Regions from separate parts of the Streptomyces sp. LN549 genome, predicted to be linked through region 2. Evidence: riboswitches for the same ligand, from Rfam matches in the RefSeq annotation. Region 2 holds a riboswitch; each other region holds the start of a gene.
The links. A riboswitch is a leader RNA that binds a small molecule or an ion and turns the genes downstream of it on or off. The one in region 2 is predicted to bind S-adenosylmethionine.
Positions count from the first base shown of each region.

Region 1: it holds a riboswitch for S-adenosylmethionine, as region 2 does, so the genes downstream of both, SH922_RS38635 (putative leader peptide) here and thrC (threonine synthase) in region 2, are expected to answer to the same signal.
Region 3: it holds a riboswitch for S-adenosylmethionine, as region 2 does, so the genes downstream of both, SH922_RS35445 (hypothetical protein) here and thrC (threonine synthase) in region 2, are expected to answer to the same signal.
Region 4: it holds a riboswitch for S-adenosylmethionine, as region 2 does, so the genes downstream of both, SH922_RS01305 (putative leader peptide) here and thrC (threonine synthase) in region 2, are expected to answer to the same signal.

Region 1 is NZ_JAZHRI010000002.1:8,730,955-8,736,138, reverse strand. Features, by position in the region: gene SH922_RS38650 (LLM class flavin-dependent oxidoreductase) at 1-395, opposite strand, end outside; gene SH922_RS38645 (NtaA/DmoA family FMN-dependent monooxygenase) at 392-1,795, opposite strand; gene SH922_RS38640 (LLM class flavin-dependent oxidoreductase) at 1,814-3,043, opposite strand; gene SH922_RS38635 (putative leader peptide) at 3,117-3,233, opposite strand; SAM riboswitch class IV at 3,273-3,385, opposite strand; gene SH922_RS38630 (sugar ABC transporter permease) at 3,678-4,949, opposite strand; gene SH922_RS38625 (ATP-binding cassette domain-containing protein) at 4,946-5,184, opposite strand, start outside.
Region 2 is NZ_JAZHRI010000002.1:4,858,019-4,863,202, forward strand. Features, by position in the region: gene SH922_RS21980 (trypsin-like peptidase domain-containing protein) at 1-265, shown strand, start outside; gene SH922_RS21985 (DUF4913 domain-containing protein) at 328-840, shown strand; gene SH922_RS21990 (trehalose-6-phosphate synthase) at 863-2,254, opposite strand; gene SH922_RS21995 (glucosyl-3-phosphoglycerate synthase) at 2,308-3,255, opposite strand; SAM riboswitch class I at 3,409-3,535, shown strand; gene thrC (threonine synthase) at 3,553-4,848, shown strand; gene SH922_RS22005 (MoaD/ThiS family protein) at 4,878-5,156, shown strand.
Region 3 is NZ_JAZHRI010000002.1:7,960,819-7,966,002, reverse strand. Features, by position in the region: gene SH922_RS35450 (cytochrome P450) at 1-644, opposite strand, end outside; gene SH922_RS35445 (hypothetical protein) at 803-1,225, opposite strand; SAM riboswitch class IV at 1,273-1,382, opposite strand; gene SH922_RS35440 (phosphocholine-specific phospholipase C) at 1,495-3,561, opposite strand; gene SH922_RS35435 (SAM-dependent methyltransferase) at 3,760-4,575, opposite strand; gene SH922_RS35430 (DUF262 domain-containing protein) at 4,769-5,184, shown strand, end outside.
Region 4 is NZ_JAZHRI010000002.1:268,028-273,211, reverse strand. Features, by position in the region: gene SH922_RS01315 (helix-turn-helix domain-containing protein) at 1-428, shown strand, start outside; gene SH922_RS01310 (cell envelope biogenesis protein OmpA) at 439-1,224, opposite strand; gene SH922_RS01305 (putative leader peptide) at 1,408-1,458, opposite strand; SAM riboswitch class IV at 1,511-1,655, opposite strand; SAM riboswitch class IV at 1,780-1,893, shown strand; gene SH922_RS01300 (N-acetylmuramoyl-L-alanine amidase) at 1,953-2,543, opposite strand; gene SH922_RS01295 (APC family permease) at 2,590-4,065, opposite strand; gene SH922_RS01290 (esterase-like activity of phytase family protein) at 4,274-5,184, opposite strand, start outside.

The DNA.
Region 1 (5,184 bases), 3.9 Mb from region 2:
CGGTCCCACTGCTCCACGGGCGCGACGCGGAACAGCTCGCGCTGCGCCGTCCCGTTTCCCTTGCCGATGATGAGGTCGAGGCGTCCCCCGGACAGATGGTCGAGGGTGGCGTAGTCCTCGTACGCGCGTACCGGGTCGAGCAGGCTGAGGGTGGTGACGGCGGTGAACAGTCGGATGCGGGAGGTGCGCGCGGCGATATGACTGAGCACGACGGGCGGCGAGGAGGAGATGAACGGCCGTTCGTGCCGTTCGCCGACGCCGAAGCCGTCGAAGCCGAGCTCCTCGGCCAGCAGCGCGTTGTCGATCACCTCACGGAAGCGTTCGGTGGTCGGTTTCAGGACGCCGGTCACCGGGTCCGGGGCGTGGATGATGAGGGTGATGGCCAGGAACTTCATGACGCCGCCCGCTCGTCCGCGGCGCCGTCGGGGTGGGCCAGGCCGAGGTGGTCGCGCAGGGTCGTGCCCTCGTACTCCGTACGGAACACACCCCGCTCCTGAAGGAGCGGGACCACGGTGTCGGCGAAGACGTCCAGACCGCCGGGGGTGATGTGCGGGACGAGGATGAAACCGTCGGCGGCGTCGGTCTGGACGAAGTCGTTGATGGTCCCGGCGACGGTGGCCGCCGAGCCGACGAAGGCCTGGCGGTTGCCGGTCTCGATGACCAGGTCGCGGATCGACCAGTTCTTGGCGGCCGCGAGCTCCCGCCACTCCCGGGCGATGGCCAGCGGGTCGCGGTACATGCGTACCTGGGCGCGACCGCGGGCGATGGTGTGCTCGCCGAGGTCCGGATCGATGCCGGGGAGCGGCCCTTCGGGGTCGTACGAGGAAAGGTCGCGGTTCCAGACGAACTCGAGGTGCTTGATCGCGGTGGCGCCGCTGACCTGCTGCCGGCGTACCTCGCGGGCCAGTTCCTGCGCCTCGGCGTCGGTGTCGCCGAGGACGAAGGTCGCGGCGGGCAGGATCAGCAGCTGGTCGTGGGTGCGGCCGTGGCGGGCGAGGCGCCCCTTGACGTCCGTGTAGAACGCCTGGCCCTCCTTGAGGGTGCTGTAGCGGCTGAAGATCGCGTCGGCGCCCTCCGCGGCGAACTCGCGTCCTTCGTCGGAGTCGCCGGCCTGGAAGACCACCGGGCGGCCCTGCGGGCTGCGCGGGACGTTGAACTGTCCCTCGATGTCGAAGTGCTGTCCCTTGTGCACGAAGGATCCGGCCCGGGCGTCCCGCAGGAACGTGCCGGTCCGCGGGTCGGCGACGATCTCGTCACCCCGCCATGAGTCGAACAGTTCGTTGGCCGTGGCGAGGAACTCCCTGGCACGGGAGTACCGCTCCTCCTGCGGGAGGAATCCGCCGCGGCGGAAGTTCTCGCCGGTGAAGGCGTCCCAGGAAGTGACGACGTTCCACGCCGCGCGCCCGCCCGAGAGGTGATCGAGGCTGGCGAACTGGCGGGCCACCTCGTAGGGCTCGTTGAACGTGGAGTTGATCGTGCCGGTGAGACCGAGGTGTTCGGTGACGGCGGCGAGAGCGGACAGCACGGTAAAGGTGTCGGGGCGTCCCACGACATCCAAGTCGTAGATCTTCCCGCCCTGTTCGCGGAGCCGAAGCCCTTCGGCGAGAAACAGGAAGTCGAACTTGGCGCGTTCGGCGGTGCGGGCGAAGTGCGCGAACGAGCTGAACTCGACGTGACTGCCGGCCTTGGGGTCGCTCCACACGGTGGTGTTGTTGACGCCCGGGAAGTGAGCGGCGAGATGAATCTGCTTGAGCGGCTTGCCGTTGCTGGTGCCGGCGCCGTTGCTGGTGCTCATGTCGGTGGTCCCTCCGGCTCAGACGGTGGCGTAGCGGTTGGCGGGGCGGGCGAGTCCGAGCAGCCCGCGCAGGGTGTCGGCCTCGTAGGCGCTCCGGAAGGCACCCCGGCGCTGCAGTTCGGGCACGAGTCCGCGGGTGATCGCCGGGAGGTCGTGGCCGATCACGGCGGGGCGCAGCCGGAAGCCGGAGAGCCCCGCCTGCTGCCAGTCCAGGAGCAGGTCCGCCAGTTGGGCGGGTGTGCCGGTGAAGACCTTCGCGTCGCTGGAGTACGGGTATCCCGCAAGGCCGTCGAGACGGTCCCGGCGGGCCGCGGCGACTCCGGGATCGTCGTCGAGGAAGACCACGAGGTCCCCGAAGAGGTGGAGGGGTTCCTCCGCCCTGCCCGCCGCAGCCTGTTCGGTGCGGATCTCGTCGACGATCTCTCCGGCCTGGCCGGTGTCGTGCGGGGTGATGTACCCGATGTCCGTTGAACGGGCCACCAGTTGGAAGGGCACGCGTCGGTGGGCCAGGGCGCTGACGACCGGCTGCCCCTGCGGGGGCCGGGGTGTGATGGAGGGGCCCTTGACGCTGAAGTTCCGGCCTTCGAAGTCGATGTAGTGCAGCTTGTCGCGGTCGATGAAACGGCCTGTGGCCTCGTCCCGGATCTCCGCCCCGTCCTCCCAGCTGTCCCACAGGCGGCGTACCGCCTCGACGTAGTCGCCGGCTTCCTCGAACAGCTCGGCGGTCAGCGCGCGGACGGACGGAGTGTCCAGGTCCTCGATACGGAAGTGCGGGAACGTACGACGGCCGAAGTGGGCGGCTTCGTAGCTCCGGGCCGACACCTGGATGCGCAGACCGGCCCGGCCGGTGCTCACGTAGTCGAGGGTGGCGATCGCCTTGGAGATGTGGAACGGCTCCGTGTGCGTGGCGACCACGGTGGGGACGAGCCCGATGTGCCGGGTCAAGGGAGCCACGCGGGCGGCGATGAGCACCGCGTCGAGGCGCCCGCGCTCCTGGTCGGTGCGGCCGTCGGGCTCGGTGAACTGCGAGGACTGGAGCCCGAGCGCGTCCTCGATCGTCACGAAGTCGATCAGGCCGCGTTCGGCCTCGGTGACGATGTCGGTCCAGTACGCGGCAGTGAGCAGTTCCCCGGGCCGGGCCTCCGGCTCGCGCCAGGCGGCAGGGTGCCAGCCCGCGCCGTTGAGGGCGACGGCGAGGTGGAGGAGCGAAGCGGGCAGGGCAGGGTGCGGCAAAGACGATGCGGACACGAAAGGGTGCCTTCCTGATCGACCGTGGGTGATCGCCGGGCCTCGTCTGGAGGTTCGGCGTCGCGGGTACGGGTCAGGAACAACAGAGCGCGCCGGCCACGCGCTGGAGGTCGATGTGGGGCCGGGAGTAGAGGTGGACGCGGCGCCGGGGGGCGAGCACCCTGACGAGCGGGCAGGACACCGGTGACATGACCCTCGCCTCCGCTCTTCCGGCTCGGCGGGCCCGAAGGCCTCGCGCTTGCGGAACCCGGACGGGCCCCGCCTGGTCGTCACCTGGAGCACCCCGCCGCGCGGGAGGGTTGCCGGTCAGCAAGCCAGGGCTTGACGCTGACACTCATGACCTGCCCGGAACGCTACGCGCGCCGACAGCACCGCGCAATGCCCCATAGATCATGGTCCTGCTCACATCGGTCACGCTTGTACTGCCACGCCCCACAACAACGCGGCCGCGCCATCTGTTCCCTCCGGCAGGCGTCCTGGGGCCGGCTGGCGCTCACGGAGTGCCACGTACAGACCGGGCAACCGACCAACCACTTCTAGAACCAGGCGAGTTGACGCACGACTACGCCAAGGGCCGACCGGAGAGGATGCCGCGCGTCCGTGGAGCTGCCGACAGGGCCCGGCCGCGTACGGGTCACGCGCGCCCTGCGGCCTTCTGGCTCCTGCGGGACAGCGAGTCGACGACCACGGCCGCCAGCAGGACCGATCCCGTGATCATGAACTGGACCGCGTTGCTCACACCCATGATGTTCATCCCGGACTGGATGGATCCGATCACCAGGGCGCCGAGCAGGGCCGACCAGACCGAACCGCGCCCGCCGAACAGGCTCGTGCCGCCGATGACGGCCGCGGCGATGACGTTCATCAGGAGGTTGCCACCGCCCGAGGTCTGGCTCGCGGACTGGATCTGCCCGGCGAGGAAGAGGCCCCCGACGGCCGCCATGGTGCCGGAGATCGAGAAGACGGACATCCGGACGAACGGCACGCTGATGCCTGCCCGTCGGGCACCCTCCGAGTTGCCGCCGACCGCGAAGACCTTGCGTCCGTAGGTGGTGCGGCGCAGCACGAAGTCCAGTACCACCAGGACGATCAGGAAGATCAGGAGGGCCAGCGGGAGGCCCTGGTACCGGTTGAGGATGTACGCGGTGACGAAGGCGATGGCGGCGATGACGATCGCACGCAGCACGATCTCCGCGACCGGACGGGAGGGCACTTTGGCCTTCCTGCGGCGCGCGGCGTCCAGCAGGGAGGCCGCCAGGAAGAGTCCGACGCCGGCCGCCGCGGTCGCGTAGGCGGCGACCGGGCTGTGGTAGATGGTCGAGTAGATCTCGGCGACGATGGTGTCGCCCGGGATGTTGACCGTGCCGCTGGAGCCGAGCACCTGGAGCATCAGCCCGTTCCAGGCAAGGTTGCCCGCAAGCGTGACGACGAACGCCGGCACTCCGACTTTCGCGAAGAAGAAGCCCTGGATGAGGCCGACGGCCGCTCCGCCCAGTACGGCGATCAGGAGCGCCAGCCATTCGTTCATGCCGTTCAGGACGTTGAGTACGGCGAAGATCGCGGCACACAGACCGCTGACGGACCCCACGGACAGGTCGATCTCGCCGAGGAGCAGGACGAAGACGATACCGACGGCGATCATGCCGGTGCCGACGATCTGCTGGCTGAGGTCGGAGAGGTTCTGGGCCGAGAGGAAGGTGCTGTTCAGACTGCCGAACACCGTCCAGATGATGATCACGGCGATGACGACGGGGAGGGAACCCAGTTCCCCGCTGCGCATCTTGCGCCAGAACTCCCCCGCGTATCCGCGGACGCCCTCCTCGCGAACGAGCAGGCGCGTGTCGACGGCGGGCATGGCGTCGCGCGCGGGTTCCTGGGCGTCGTCGCGTGCCGGTTGACGGGTCATCGCTCCTCCTCCCGCTTTCGGGCCTGGCGGCGGGTGACCGCGCTGTCGGAGGCCCCGGTGATGGCGGAGATGATCTCCTCGGTGGTGGTGGAACGCCGGTCGAAGAAGCCGTTGTTGCGTCCCAGGCGCATCACCGCGATCCGGTCCGCGACCGCCATCACGTCCACCATGTTGTGGCTGACCAGGATGGTCCCGAGGCCGCGTTCCCTGAGCCGTTCGACCAGGTCGAGGACCT
Region 2 (5,184 bases):
CGACTTCGAGCGGGGACGGTTCGCCGAGAATCTGCTGCACCTGGCCGACCACGCTGCGTCGGCAGGCGGAATGCACGCCCTGCTGCGCGCGCTTCCCCTCGCCCGCGAGGCCACCGAGAACTACGCCCGGGTGTCGGCGCGCAAGCCGTCGCCGAGTGAAGACCTGACGAGATCCGCGAACCGCTGGGCCCAGTTGCTGGAGGGCTGCGGCCGCAGAGCCGAGGCGAGCGATGTGCGCCGTCGCTACGGGGTGCCGCAGGGCTGACCGGCGGCCACTGTACGACCGACGTGACAGAAGCGATGTGTGCGTTCCGGAAGGAGAGAACGATGCCGCAACAGGATGGGGAGAAGGATGTTCCCGCAGAGGGAGGTCCTGCATCGGCCGCGGGGGCACCGCCGCCGATGGAGGCCGACGACAGCACCGAACTAATCTTCCGGTCGCTGGATCTCTTCGTCGAGGAGTATCTCGCCCAGGTGGTGCGGCGGCGTGTGGACGGCGTCCACCTGGCCTGGTGTCCGGACTGGTGGACGCATCCCGAAGCGGTCGCCAGGCTCGCCTCGCTGTGGCGGGCCTTCGAGTACCTGCGGGTCGATTCGTCTCTCGGTATGTCCAACTGGTGGCTGCACCACGCCGATCCCCATCTGGCCGTGCTGATGGATCCGCGCACCGGGCCGTTCGCCTCCTGCTGGGGACCCGACGGCCACAAAGCGGATATCGGCCCGTTGCCGGGCAATCCGTCACCGCCGGAGATGTGGGACGACCCGGCCTTCTCGGCCGATGCGGCGGAGGCGGAGGAGGCGCGCAAGGCGGCCGAGGCGGCGGCGGACTCGGCGAACTGACCGGGCCGCCGCCGGACGGGCGCTACTCCTGCCGGAGCGCCTCCAGCTGGTCCAGGAACCACTGCTGCGGCGGCAGCGCGGTGGCCGCCGCGGCCAGTCGCTTCGTGCGGGCCGCCCGCTCGTCGTCCGCCATCGTCAGCGCCTCGTGCAGCGCGTCGGCGGTGGCGGACACGTCGTACGGATTCACCGTGATCGCGTCGGCGCCCAGCTCCTCGTGCGCCCCCGCCTCGCGCGACAGCACCAGCGCGCAGCCGTGGTCGGAGACGACCGGGACCTCCTTGGCGACCAGGTTCATCCCGTCCCGGATCGGGTTGACGAGCGCCACGTCCGCCAGCCGGTACGCCGCCAGCGAGCGCGCGAAGTCGTCCTTGACGTGGAGGACGACCGGGGTCCAGTCCGCCGTCCCGTACGCGGCGTTGATCCCGTCGGCGACGCGCTGCACCTCGGCCGTGTACTCCCGGTAGACCGCGAGGTCCTGCCGCGAGGGGTAGGCGAACGCGATGTGGACGACGCGCCCGCGCCACTCGGGCCGCTCGTCGAGCAGGGCGCGGTAGGCGAGCATCCCGCGGACGATGTTCTTGGACAGTTCCGTACGGTCCACCCGCACGATCGTCTTCCGGCCGGGGCCCACCTGCTCCCGCAGCGCCGCCATCCGCTCGTCCACGTCCGCCTCGTGCGCGCGGCGGCGCAGGAAGTCCGCGTCGGCGCCGAGGCCGTGCACCCCGATCCGGGTGCCGCCGGTGCCGCCGAGGATCTCCGTGCAGCAGCCGATGAACGCGTCCGCCCAGCGGCGGGTCAGGAAGGCCGCCCGGTCGGCGCCGAGGATGCCGTGCAGCAGCTGTTCGGCGATGTCGTCGGGCAGCAGCCGGAAGTAGTCGACGGGCGCCCACGGGGTGTGCGAGAAGTGGCCGATCCGCAGGTCGGGGCGGAGCTCGCGGAGCATGCCGGGCACCAGCGCCAGGTGGTAGTCCTGCACGAGGACCGCCGCACCCTCGCCCGCCTCCTCGGCGAGCGCCTCGGCGAAGGCCCGGTTGTACGTCTCGAAGGAGGCCCACTGCCGGCGGAACTCCGCGTCGAAGACGGGCTCGACGGGGGTCTGGTAGAGCAGGTGGTGGACGAACCAGAGCACCGAGTTGGCGATGCCGTTGTACGCGTCGGCGTGCACTCCTGCGTCGATGTCGAGCATCCGCACACCTGGCTCACCGACGCCGCGCCGCACCGCCTCCCGGTCGCCGTCCCCGAGGGCGGCGCAGACCCACATCTTGTCGTCGACGGCGCTCAGGCCGGAGACGAGTCCGCCGCCGCCGCGCCGGGAGTCGAGGGTGCCGTCCTCGCGCAGCGCGTACGAGACCGGGCCGCGGTTGGACGCGACGAGTACCTGGGCAGCGGGCTGAGGGGCGTGCTCGGAGACCATGGGCGGAATCTAGCCCGATCGCGAACCGCCCAAACGTGCGAAGTAGGCCCACGTCACGCCGCGCGGCGTGAAACGTACTCCTCGATCTCGCGCATGGGCGGCCGTTCCTCCGTGTCCACCGGGTAGGTGCGCGGGACGAACCCGTGCTCGCCGCGCTCGAACTGGGTCAGCGACGGGCGGACCAGATGCCCCCGGGAGAGGCGGAGTTGGGCGGTGCGGTAGATGGCGGCCGCCATCCGGCCGAGCGCCTGGCCGTCCTGGTGACGGTGCTTCCTGACGCCTACGTCGACCTGGGCGAGGGCGTCCAGGCCGACCGTGTGCAGGGCGTCGACGAGCAGGCCCAGTTCCACTCCGTAACCGACCGGGAACGGCAGCCGCTCCAGCAGCGAGCGGCGCACCGCGTACTCGCCGCCCAGGGGCTGGACGAAGCCGGCCAGCTGCGGCCAGTGCAGATTGAGCAGCGGGCGTGCCACCATTTCGGTGACCCGGCCGCCCTGGCCCGTGGTGTCGCCGAACGGGCGGTCGTACATCGCCTTGACGAACTGCACCGAGGGGTCGGTCAGCAGCGGGCCGACGATGCCGGAGACGAAGTCCGCGGAGAAGTCCTTCAGGTCCGCGTCGATGAAGCAGACGATGTCGCCGCCGGTCACCAGGAGTGACCGCCACAGCACCTCGCCCTTGCCGGGGACGGCCGGGATGCGGGGCAGGATCGCGTCCCGGTGGACGACGCGGGCGCCCGCCCGGCGGGCGACCTCGGTGGTGGCGTCCGTCGAACCGGAATCGATCACCACGAGCTCGTCGACCAGCTGGACCTTCTCCATCAGCTCGCGCCGGATCGTCGTGACGATGTCCCCGACGGTCTCCGCCTCGTCGAGCGCGGGCAGCACCACACTCACGCTCGCGCCGTTCGCGCCGTTCCTGGCATCGAGCAGACGGTCCAGCGGACGGTCGGCGGCTGACCAGGAACGCCTGGTCAGCCAGCGTTCGACCTCTTCCAGCACGGTCGATACTCCCTGTATGTGATCCATCTCGCGGTTCGGACGGCTATCTCAACAGTCCGGTGCTTCGGTTACAGTCTTGAACAACGCAGATGGCCGTCGCATGCCGGGGTCCGTCCGCCGATAAACGCCTGGATCCATGGTCCAGTGCCACAGCGCTCATCCAGAGGGACAGAGGGAACGGCCCGTTGAAGTCCCGGCAACCCTCCCGCCGACCGCGAGGTCAGGTGGGGAAGGTGCCAATTCCGTCTCGTGACGAAACGCGTCGCGAGGAAGATGAGGAGAAAGGGCCTCGCCATCATGGCTGTTGAGACTGTTGCAGCAAACACTGAATCTTCCGTGGACCTGGGTCCCGCCGCAGCGCTTTCCTGCCGCGAATGCGGAGAACGATTCGCACTCGGTCCCATTTTCGCCTGCGCGTCCTGTTTCGGGCCGCTCGAAGTGGCGTACGACCTGCCGAGCGGCTCCCCGGACGAGCTGAAGAAGCGCATCGAGGCCGGCCCGAACAACATCTGGCGTTACGCGCCGCTGCTGCCGGTCCCCTCCGATGTCGCGGACAAGCCCAACATCAACCCCGGCTTCACCAAGCTGGTCAAGGCCGACAACCTCGCCCGCGAGCTGGGCGTCACCGGCGGTCTGTACGTCAAGGACGACTCCGGCAACCCGACGCACTCCTTCAAGGACCGCGTCGTCGCGATCGCCGTCGAGGCCGCCCGCGCCTTCGGATTCACCACCCTCTCCTGCTCCTCCACCGGCAACCTCGCCGGCGCCGTGGGCGCCGCCGCCGCCCGTGCGGGCCTGCGTTCGTGCGTGTTCATCCCGCACGACCTGGAGCAGGGCAAGGTCGTCATGGCCGCGGTGTACGGCGGTGAGCTGGTCGGCATCGAGGGCAACTACGACGACGTCAACCGCTTCTGCTCCGAGCTCATCGGCGACCCGCTCGGCGAGGGCTGGGGCTTCGTCAACGTCAACCTGCGCCCGTACTACGGCGAAGGCTCCAAGACCCTCGCGTACGAGATCTGCGAGCAGCTCGGCTGGCAGCTGCCCGACCAGATCGTCATCCCGATCGCGTCCGGCTCGCAGCTCACGAAGATCGACAAGGGCCTCCAGGAGCTGATCAAGCTCGGCCTGGTCGAGGACAAGCCGTACAAGATCTTCGGCGCCCAGGCCGAGGGCTGCTCCCCGGTCTCCGCCGCATTCAAGGGCGGTCACGACGTGGTGCGGCCGCAGAAGCCGAACACGATCGCCAAGTCCCTGGCGATCGGCAACCCGGCCGACGGCCCGTACGTCCTGGACATCGCCCGCCGCACCGGTGGCGCGGTCGAGGACGTCAACGACGAGCAGGTCGTCGACGCGATCAAGCTGCTGGCCCGCACCGAGGGCATCTTCGCCGAGACGGCCGGCGGGGTGACGGTCGGCGTGACGCAGAAGCTGATCGAGGCCGGTCTGCTGGACCCGGCGCTCACCACTGTCATCCTGAACACCGGTGACGGCCTCAAGACGCTGGACGCGGTGGCCGCCACCTCGCAGGCGAGCGCCACGATCCGCCCGAGTCTGGAAGCCTTCCGCGCCGCCGGCCTCGCCACCAGCTTCTGACCACTCGAGACTCAGGAAGGGCACCCACCATGAGCGTCAAGGTCCGTATCCCCACCATCCTCCGCACCTACACGGGCGGCCAGGCCGAGGTCCCGGCCGAGGGCGCGACCCTTTCCCAGGTCATCGAGTCCCTGGAGAAGGACCACCCGGGCATCGCCGCCCGCGTCCTGGACGACCAGGGCAAGCTGCGCCGCTTCGTGAACGTGTACGTCAACGACGACGACGTGCGCTTCGAGGGTGGCCTGGACGCGGTCACCCCGGACGGCGCCGGCATCTCGATCATCCCGGCCGTCGCCGGCGGCTGCTGAGCCCCGGGCCTCCCCGGCCCGACTTCAC
Region 3 (5,184 bases), 3.1 Mb from region 2:
GCCATGTGTTCCCCGAACCGCAGATGGGCGCTCTGCGCGTCCGGGCCCCCGTCGGCAAGATCCTTCAACACCTGCGCGATGTCGGCGCCTTCGGCATCGGGGAACCCGACCAGTCGGGCGAGGACCAGGACGGGAAGGGGCTCGCAGAAGTCGGCGACGAGATCGGCCGTGCCGCGGCTGCACACGTCGTCGATGAGCCGGTCGGCCAACTGCTCGCAGTGGTTGCGGATCTCAAACGGATCGGCGCCTTCGAGAGCCGGTCCGACCATGCGGGCATGCCGCCGGTGCTCCTCCCCCGCGCTGAAGTAGATGGACGGCAGGGGGCGCCCCACCATCGGCAGCAGGGGCCAGTCGTCAGGAATGTTCGGCCACTGATTCCACAGGCCGACATCGCGGGGGAACAGCTCGCCGTCGCTGGTGACTTGATGCAGCTCGCGGTACCCGACGACCAGCCAGGCGGGGAACCCGCCCGGAAGTTCCACGGGGACGACAGGCCCGTGATCGCGCCGCATGGCGCGGTAGACGGCCTGGGGTTCGGTCTGGAACCCGGGCCCGCCGAGCGGCACGGCACCGGCGTGAGCCGGACAGCCGGGAGGTGCAGGAGGGGTGGACGGCGCGGGCTCGGTGGAAGAAGGGCGCGTCATGAGTCCTGACTCCTGTGGCGACAGCTGCAAGCGTCATGATCATGCGATCAACGCAGCTTCACTATAAGGATTTTATGTGACGTCGGAACCGTCAACAGCGATCAATTCCAAACCCGGAACTGAACAACAGGGCGACATCTCGGCACAATTGATAAGCATCACGATGTACCGCACCGGGCAGAGCCGCCCTCGCACAGATCCCCGCCCTGGAGCGCGACGTTGACCAGCCCGACCCCCCTCCCACCCCCGGGTCCGGCGCCTTCACCATCGCCGTACACGAGCTTCAACGCATGCCAGCGCGCCAGCCAGTACACCCGCCCACGGTGATCGGCGAGGGTCTCCCGCAGCGCGCCGGGCGCATGCGTCCAGACCGCGGGGAGGTCACCCGCATAGTCGAAGGCGGGGCGCAGTTCGACCCATCCGTCGTCGCGGACGTCACCGGAGGTGAGCAGGATCTCGACGGCCTGTCCAGGTTCCTGCCGGCACTTCTTGGCATGGATCCAGTGCACGCGGTGGCCCGCGGCATAGCGGACGCAGTCCTCGCTCCGCACGGAGTCGTTCTGGGTGAGATGACGCAGCATGGTGAGGTTCGCCTTCCGGGGTGAGGACCCCGAGTGCCCTGCACCGCGGTCCGCTGTTCCCCGTACCCTGCGCACGGGGCAGGTCGTCACCCGGAGCACCCGCAGCGGAGCGGGGTGCCGTCCAGCAAGCCGGGGCTGTGCACTGGAACTCATGACCCGTCCGAAACCCTATCCCACGCACACGGCCCGGCCCGACGGGTGGTCAGGAGTGCGCAGCGCCCGGCCACGGGCACCGCCCACCCCCGAACCGCCCGCCGGACGGGGGCCACTCAGCCGGTGACGAGACCCGGGTCGCTCGAACCGGCCCGGCCCGTCTCGACGTGTCCGGCGAAGCGCCGCAGGAAGGTGGCGTCCGCGTCGGAGACGACGGTGACGTCGTACCAGTTCTTGCTTCCTCGCAGGTCAAGCGCGTACTTCACGGTCGCACCCGCTCGGACCGCGAAGGTCTGCACCCCTCCCCCGTACCCGACGGCGCTGCGAACGGTCAGGCGCACGGTCGCGGAACCGCCGTTGACGAAGGTCAGTTCAAGCCCGCCGGAGGAGGCATCATGACGAGCCGTCACCTCGGGCCCCGCCACCTTCCCGTCCGCCCGGAAGGTGCGCAGGAATCCGTTGGGGCCGTGGACGGTGAGGTCGGTCACTCCCTTGGAGTAGGCGGTGTTCCAGCTGTCCGAGAGCGACTTTCCGGCCTCGGTGGTGTAGGTCCAGGGCCCGTCGGTTCGGTTCGCGGAAGTCACGAGGAACTGCGCCCCGGCGGCGGGACCACCACCGAAGGTGAGGCGGTACTTGCCGGTGGACACATCGGCGGCGCCGTCGACGTAGGGCGCGTAACGCAGCGGCCGGGTGGGCCGCGCCCCCTTCTCCTGCTTCGGCACGCTGCCGGTGGCGGGCGGCGCGGGAACGTAGTCGGGGTGCCGGAGGCGGTCCGGGGGCTGGTAGGCGTCGGTCGACGGCAGCGAGACGTCCGATGCGTCCGCACGACGGAAGTCGAAGGCGGAGGTGAGATCACCGCAGACGGCGCGCCGCCAGGGCGAGATGTTGGGCTCGTGCACCCCGAAGCGCTGCTCCATGAACCGGATGACGGAGGTGTGGTCGAAGACCTCGGAGCACGCGAACCCGCCGGTGCTCCACGGGGACACGACGAGCATGGGCACACGCTGCCCGAGCCCGTACGGCCCTGCGGCGTACCGGATGTCACCGGGGAAGTAGTCGGCCGAGGTGTCGACGGTGGACAGCCCCTGCGCGGGCCCCGACGGCACGAAGGGCGGCACGACGTGATCGAAGAAGCCGTCGTTCTCGTCGTAGGTGATGAAGAGGGCGGTCCGGCCCCAGACCTCGGGATCGGCGGTCAGCGCGTCCAGGACCTGCGAGATGTACCAGGCACCGTAATTGGCGGGCCAGTTGGGATGCTCGCTGTACGCCTCCGGAGAGACGATCCATGAGACCTTCGGCAACGTCCCGGCCCGGACATCGGCCTTCAGGTCGTCGAGGAGCCCGCCACCGTTCTTGAGATCGGTCCCGGTACGAGCCTTGTCGTAGAGCGGATCGCCGGGCTCGGCATCGCGGTAACTGTTGAAGTACAGCAGCGAGTTGTCACCGTACGTGCCCCGATAGGCATCGTCGATCCACCCCCAGGACCCGGCGGCGTCGAGCCCGTCACCGACGTCCTGATAGACCTTCCACGACACGCCGGCCTGTTCCAGACGCTCGGGGTAGGTGGTCCATCCGTACCCCGCCTCGTCGTTGCCGAGCACGGGACCGCCGCCGGACCCGTCGTTCCCCGTGTATCCGCTCCACAGGTAGTAGCGGTTCGGGTCGGTCGACCCGATGAACGAGCAGTGGTACGCGTCGCAGACGGTGAACGCGTCGGCGAGGGCGTAGTGGAACGGTATGTCCTCGCGCGTGAGATGAGCCATCGTCGTGGCCGTCTTGGCCGGCACCCACTGGTCGTACGCACCCTTGTTGAACGCCCGGTGCCCGCCCGCCCAGTCGTGGTTCAGGTCCCGGAGGAACTGCATCCCGAGCTCGTCGGCGGGCGGCCTGAACGGCAGCACCTCCTTGCCGAGGAGGTCCTTCTGATGCCAGACCGGCTTTCCGCTGGGCAGCGTGACGGGCCGCGGGTCACCGAAGCCGCGGACGCCGTTCATGGTGCCGAAGTAGTGGTCGAAGGAACGATTCTCCTGCATCAGGACGACGATGTGCTCGACGTCCTGGAGGGAGCCCGTACGACCCCGCGCGGGAAGGGACGCGGCGCGCGCGATGCTGCTCGACAACGCGGTGTAGGCGGCCGTGCCTCCGGCGAGTTGCAGGAGTCGGCGCCGGTTGAGTTCTGCCATGGGTGGGGGCCTCTGCAGGGTGAGGGGATGTGGGGGAAAGCGACTGGAGTGTTCCAGAATCGGCAGGCCCTGCGGAAGACCCGTGCGGTGTGCACTCGGTGGCGGTCGACGGAACATTCGGCGACGAGGCGGGTCGGAACCCTGCCCGCGCACTACGACTTGCGCACGATCACCCCGAGCACCCAGCCACCCCCGCCCCTACGCCTTTACCCCCACGCCTCCGAACGCATCCACATCGGCCGCCACCGTCGCGCTCTCGGCATCGGGGCGCCATGCGCTGAGCCGTACGAACCCGGGCTCGATCATGCGCAGGCCGTCGAAGAGCGTCGCGATCTCCTGGGGCTCGCGGACGTAGTACGGCACAGCACCGCTCTCGATGTACGCCTTCTCCGCGGCGATCATGCCCTCGCTGGTCCGCGTGCCGTCGTACACGACAAGGTGACTCCCGGACGGCAGCCCGGCCATGAGCGCGCGCACCACATCGCGCGCACGGCCGAAGTCACCGGCATGGCCGAGTATGCCGAGCAGCATGAGTGCGACGGGCCGCTCGAAGTCGAGGGTCTTCGCCGCCTCGGCCAGGATGGCGTCCGGCTGGTAGAGGTCGGCGTCTATGTAGTCGGTGACACCTTCCGGCGCGCTGGTGAGCAGGGCCCGCGCATGAGTGAGCACCAGCGGGTCGTTGTCGACGTACACGATGCGCGCGTCGGGGGCGATCGCCTGGGCGACCTGGTGGGTGTTGTCAGCGGTGGGCAGACCGGTCCCGATGTCGAGGAACTGCCTGATGCCGTGTTCCTGGACCAGATGACTCACGGACCTGCGCAGAAACTGCCGTCCGGCCACTGCCACATCGACGAGCCCGGGAAAGAACGTCTTGATCTGATCGCCGACCTCGCGGTCGACCTCGTAGTTGTCCTTGCCCCCCACGAAGTAGTTCCAGAAGCGGGCCGAGTGAGGAACCGTGGTATCGATCCGCGCCGATATGTCAGCGTTGGCGGTCACTTGATGCTCACTCACGGGGCGCCTCCTGGCACAAGGATGTATCGAGGAACGCACTCAACATATCCAGGTGCCATGTTCCACTCCCGTCCCACCTGTGACCGGCCGCTCAGATCAGGCCACTACGGCTGTCGCCGCAGTGACAGTCTTGCTCCGCAGTCTTCCTGCGCTTCGCTGCGAAGCCCGCATCCAGTGGGGAATCATGCAGATCATGGCTCAACTCGAAGCGCGCGAAGTGCCGCTGCACAAAGTCTTCTGCAGTGACTACGACTTCCGGATCCCTGACTACCAGCGCCCCTACGCATGGCAGCCCGAACAGGCCCAGCAGCTCTTGGCCGACCTCGAGGAAGCCCTCCTGAGAGGCGACGGGGAGCCTTACTTCCTCGGCTCTCTGGTTCTCGTCAAGGACAGCGGCTCCGCCGAGGCCGACGTCATCGACGGTCAGCAACGTCTGACGACCTTGACCATCCTGCTGGCAGTGCTGCGCGATCTGGCGCAGCAGCCCGACGTGGTGACCAATCTGGTGGCGATGATCTCCGAGCCCGGGAACACGGTCCTGGGCCTGAAGGCCAAACCCCGGCTCACTCTGCGCCCCCGGGACGCCGACTTCTTCCAACAGCACGTCCA
Region 4 (5,184 bases), 4.6 Mb from region 2:
CCACCGCACTCGGCCTGCCGCTCAGCGCCGTACTGAGCGACCTGCGCCCGAGAGGCGGCTCCGGCCCGGCACTTCCCGGGGTCTCGGGAAGTGCCGTCACCGCCGTTCTTCTGGAGCGGTACGAGGACGGGTCCGCGGTCACCGACGTGTTCCGCATCAGCATCACGGCGGGTGCCGTACAGGAGTCGCAAGGGCACGTCCCGGGTACGCAGGAGAGCCTGATGGTCCTGACCGGCACCGCCGTTGTCGGCCCGCCGGACGGCATCAGCACGGCCGGCCCCGGCGCCTGCGCGCACTGGCGGGCCGACGTGCCCCACGTCTACAGCGCGCCCGACGGGGATGTGCAGGGCATCCTCTTCGTCCGCTATCCCTCGGCGGGGGAGCCTGCCGGTGGAGCCGGTCGGACAACCGCGCGCGACGACGGCTGAGCGCCGGGGCTCACGCCGCGTCGGACGCCACGTCGTTCGCGGACGGGAAGGCGGGGTGGTCGCCGAGGCGGCGGACGAAGTCCTGGAGCAGGGGGTACGGGCGCAGGAAGTTGGCGCCGGGCTGGACGAGCGCCACCCACAGGTCCACATCGGCGGCCGTCAGCTCCGTACCCAGCGCATAGGGATGCAAGGAGAGCCGGCGCTCCATCAGGTCGAGCGCCGCCGAGCGCTCCGAGGGCGTTGCGGACGGAGTGACCTTCCGGTCGAGCAGCTCACGCAGGGCTTCGATGTCCGCGGCGAGCTCCGGCGGGTGCAGTGCGGAGGGGCAGGCCTCGTTGTGCCCGGACAGCAGACCCGCCAGGTCGCGGAGAATGTCGGGCGTGTGGTTGCTGACGATGCGGCCACTCCAGCGGTCGCACAGGGCGGGAGCCGTCAGCGGTCCGTCGTAGTGGTGCACCGTTGCCTCGTACGCACTGCGCAGCGAGGCGAAGGCCTCGGGTGTCCCGGACGGGTGGGTCAGGAGCGTGGTGGCGACCGAGTCCTGCAGACCGAGGAGGCCGAGAGTGATGGAGATGCGCTGCGAGCGCGGACAACTCGCCGACAGGAACAGCTCGTAGCGGTGCGGCGCCGGATAGAAGCCGCCGGCGAGACCGACGCCGATCCGGCTGTCGAAGCGGGGGGACGGAACACCCGAAGGAGAGCGGAGGCCTGCGGCGCGTGAAGCGGAGGCGGAGGAAACGGGGCCGCACTGCGGCGAGTTGTCTGTACTGGAACCGCGCGATGCTGTCTCGGGCATGACTCTCCCTATGGGGATCCCTGGGGGAACGACGAAGCCACCGCCGCCATGGTGGCACCGGCGGCCGGATACGGAGCGACTGCGCTTGCGTACCGGTCCGGACCGAGGGGACCCGTCCGGCCCGGTGCGAGCGCACCGGGACGAGGAGTCCGGCCGATCGGACGGGGACGGGTCCGATGCGGACTAGTAAGCGCTGGAGACGCGCAGGAGATCGATGTGCAGGCGCCTCGTCAAGCCGTTCCTGGGCAATTCCCACCGGTCCTGCCATTGGGGCTCGCGAGACGCGAGACCGCGCTTGTCCTGTTGCTCCAACAGGACCCGGTCGTCACCCGGGGCACCCCATCGCGGTGGAAGGGTTGCCTGTCAGCGGGCCGGGGCCGATGACCGCACAGGCGGGAGATCCCGCACGGGCAGCGCTGACAATCGTGACCGTCCACGTCAGTTTCGGTGCGTCCGGTGGCGCCGTCAAGAAGGCGGGACGAGCCGTCTCGCCTGGTGGTCACCGGCGTTGGCAGCCATTTCGCTGCGGCCCGCACCTCCGGCGCAGACCGGAACGGTCACGAGTGCCGGCGGATCTGCCCTGGCTTGCCGGCCGGCGACCCTCGCACGCAGCGGGGCGCCCCAGGTGACGACCGGACCGGACGACGCCCCGACCGGCGAACGGGTGAGCCCGCCGGCCCGGACGCGGGACGCCCGGGACCCGGAGATCCCGCCGGCCCGTGCGCGGCTCAGCCCGCGCCCAGGAGGTTGACCATACGGATGTAGCGGACCCAGTCCCAGTGGGGTCCCGGGTCCGTGTGGTCCGTACCCGGGACCTGTACGTGGCCGAGGATGTGCGCGCGGTCCTTGGGGATGCCGTAGCGGTCGCACACCGAGGCGGTCAGCAGCGCCGACTTCTCGTACATGGCGTTGGTGAAGTAGGAGGGCTGGTCCACATAGCCCTCGTGCTCGATGCCGATGCTACGGGTGTTGTAGTCCCAGTTCCCCGCGTGCCAGGCGATGTTCTTCTCCCGCACACACTGGTCGATGTACCCGTCGGCGGAGCGCACCACATAGTGCGCGGACACCTGCTTCGCCGGATTCTGGAAGATCGCCACGGCGTCCGAGAACGTCTCCTGGGTGACATGGATGATCACGTACTGCACCGGATAAGCCGAAGGCCGCGTCGAGACGGTGTAGTTGGACGTCGAGGCCGGTACCCAGTGGGCCGCCGGGTAGTCCGTTTCGCCGGCCGTCGCCGCAGCGGCGCGGACGGAGGCGGGAAGCAGTGCCCCCGCGGCCGTCGCCGCGGCGCCCTGAAGGATCCTTCTGCGGTCCATGCGTACTCCTGGGTGGTGGGGGAGAGTAACAGGTGGGGATGATCGGTCAGTTGTCCGGTTCAGGTGCCCGGGCCGGCGGGTCCTCGTCCAGGTGGATTCTGCCCATCTGGGCCACCCGTTCCGGATGTCTGCGCAGTAGTACCGCCAGGACGATGATCCCGAGCACCATCCAGATGCCGACGACGGGACCCGCACAGGAGACGGGGGCGCTGAGTTCGGAGACGAAGTCGAACGCCGGGATCCCTGCGGCCGTCAGCAGGGCAGGCGCGAACGCCGCGATGCCCAGCACCGGGAACAGGAGGTGCAGCACCGGATTGAACGCGTCCCGGCGCCGCCGCAGGAAATAGCCGGCGCAGGCCAGGTTCACGATGATGTACACCCCGATGATCACCGTGACGATCACGGTGGCCAGCAGGACGAAGGCGGTCACGGGGTCGTAGGCGAATCCGAGCCCGAGCGCCGCGCCGGCCGCGATCACGAACTGCACGGCGACCCCGGTGACGGGGGAGCGCCGACGGGGGTGGAGCTGTGCAAATGCCCGGGGAAACACCCCGGTGCGGCCGAGCGCGAACGCCGTACGGGTGGACACGTTCGCGCACGCATTCGCGTTGGCCACGGTCGAGTTGACGACAGCGAGGAAGAGCAGTACCCAGAACAGGCCGAACGACGCACGGGCCACGCCCTCCCATGACGCCGCCCCCGAGGCGCCGAAGCCTGCGAACCGGTCGGGCCCGAAGTACACGGACATCGCGTACGTGGTGAGGACGTACACCAGGCCTATGGAGAGCGCGGCGCCCAGCACCGCTCGCCTCATGGTGCGACGCGGGTTCTTCGTCTCCTCGGCGAGGGGGGCCGCTGCCTCGAATCCGGCGAAGGCCAGCACGGTGTAGACGGAACCGGCGAAGATGCCGCTGATCCCGTCGAAGCCCTCGGCGGTGTGCGACGGGCCGAACACCGACAGGGTGTTGTCCGAGCCGGCCTGCCCGATCAGCAGGATGGCGAAGGCCACGAACACCAGCACTTCGAAGATGCCGAGGACGGTGCCGAAACGGGCGGAGGCCCGGACGCCGAGGAAGCCGGCCAGCGCGATGACGACCGCGCCCAGGAGCGACCACGGCCACCAGAGGTCCGCCGGGTAGGAAGCCCACTCCTGATGCAGGGTGCCCGCTGTCGTGAAGCCGAGCTGGAGCAGCAACAGCGACGGCACCAGAGCCTCGACGAACACATAGCCCCAACCGACGAGAAAGCCCACCGTCGGATGCAGCCCCTGCGCCGAGTACGTGGCGACCGATCCTGCGGCCGGCAGGTGACGGGCCAGCTCCGCCACGCACGAGGCGGTGAACAGACAGGCCACCAGTGCCACGAGTACCGACAGCGGCAGACTTCCTCCCGCGAACGCGGCTCCCGCGGGTATGGACGCGGCAATGGCAGCTGCCGGCGCCATCGCCGTGATGCTCTGGAACAGGACCTCGCGCAGCCCTACGGCATTGCGCAGGAGTCCGGTACCCGATTCCCCCGACATCCCGTGACTCCCTCTTGTCCGATGACCGGAATGTGATGTCCGATGTACGGCCGAGCAGCGTGCGCGCACCACCGTACGGGCGTCACGCGGGTGGCGGAAGACGGCGGCAGCCCGAAATCGGTCTGCAGCAGCGGGAGTTGGCGGTGGCATGGGTGCCGTGCCCGGGCCGCCGGACGGTGAGGTCCGGTGGCCCTGGAGCTTCGGCCCGTCAGCGGGTCAGCGGGCGCGGCAGTTTCAGCAGCGTCACGGATGTCTCGATGCCGGAGTCGACCAGCCGGCCGTCCGCGTCGAAGGCGCCCGTCCCGTCGGTCATCCCGAAGTCGTTGTCGTTGATCAGGGCGAGCGTGTCCCGGCCCGTCACTGCCACGCCCTCGATCTTCCCGGGCACGCCCTCGACCGTGCCCAGGTCGACGACGAGACTCTTGCGCAGGACCGGGACCCCCGAGGCCGCCGGGTCCGCCAGTTCCTCGTACGAGGGCGAAGCGGCCGGGGCGTCCCAGCGGGAACCCAGGATGCCGGCGCCGCGGGGGAGCGTGATGCGGTGCAGGCGCGCCGCCCGGTCCGTGCGCTCCTCGATCAGGAGGTCGTTGCCGCCGATCGCGACGACCGAGGAGACCTTCAGCTCGGACGTGTCGTCCTCACCCGGATCCACGACACCCACCGCGTCGAAGCGGTAGGCGTACTCCGCCGTGACCGCGCGCTTCTTCGTGGAGAAGCGCAACAGCCGCACATTGCGCGAGGCCTCGCCCGCGTCCTGGTCGGGCAGTGAGAGCGGGCTCTGGACGGCGAGCACCAGATCGCCGCCCGGCAGCAGCGCCAGGCCCTCGAAACCGCGGTTGATCTTCCGGTGGAGCAGGACGCCCGGCAGGGACTCCACGACGGGGTAGTCCGCGCCCTTGAGGTTCAGGCCCTCAGGGACGTAACGGGCCAGTACCCGGCCGTGTTCGGAGACGTGCACCAGCGACGGACCGTACTCGTCGACCAGCCAGAACGAGCCGTCCGCGCTGCGGACGATGCCTTCCGTGTCCAGACCGTTCGGGTTGTACGCGAGAGGCGTCTTCGCGTCGTAGGCGTACGGGGCCTCGTCCCGGCCCGCCTGGTTCGACAGACCGCTGACGG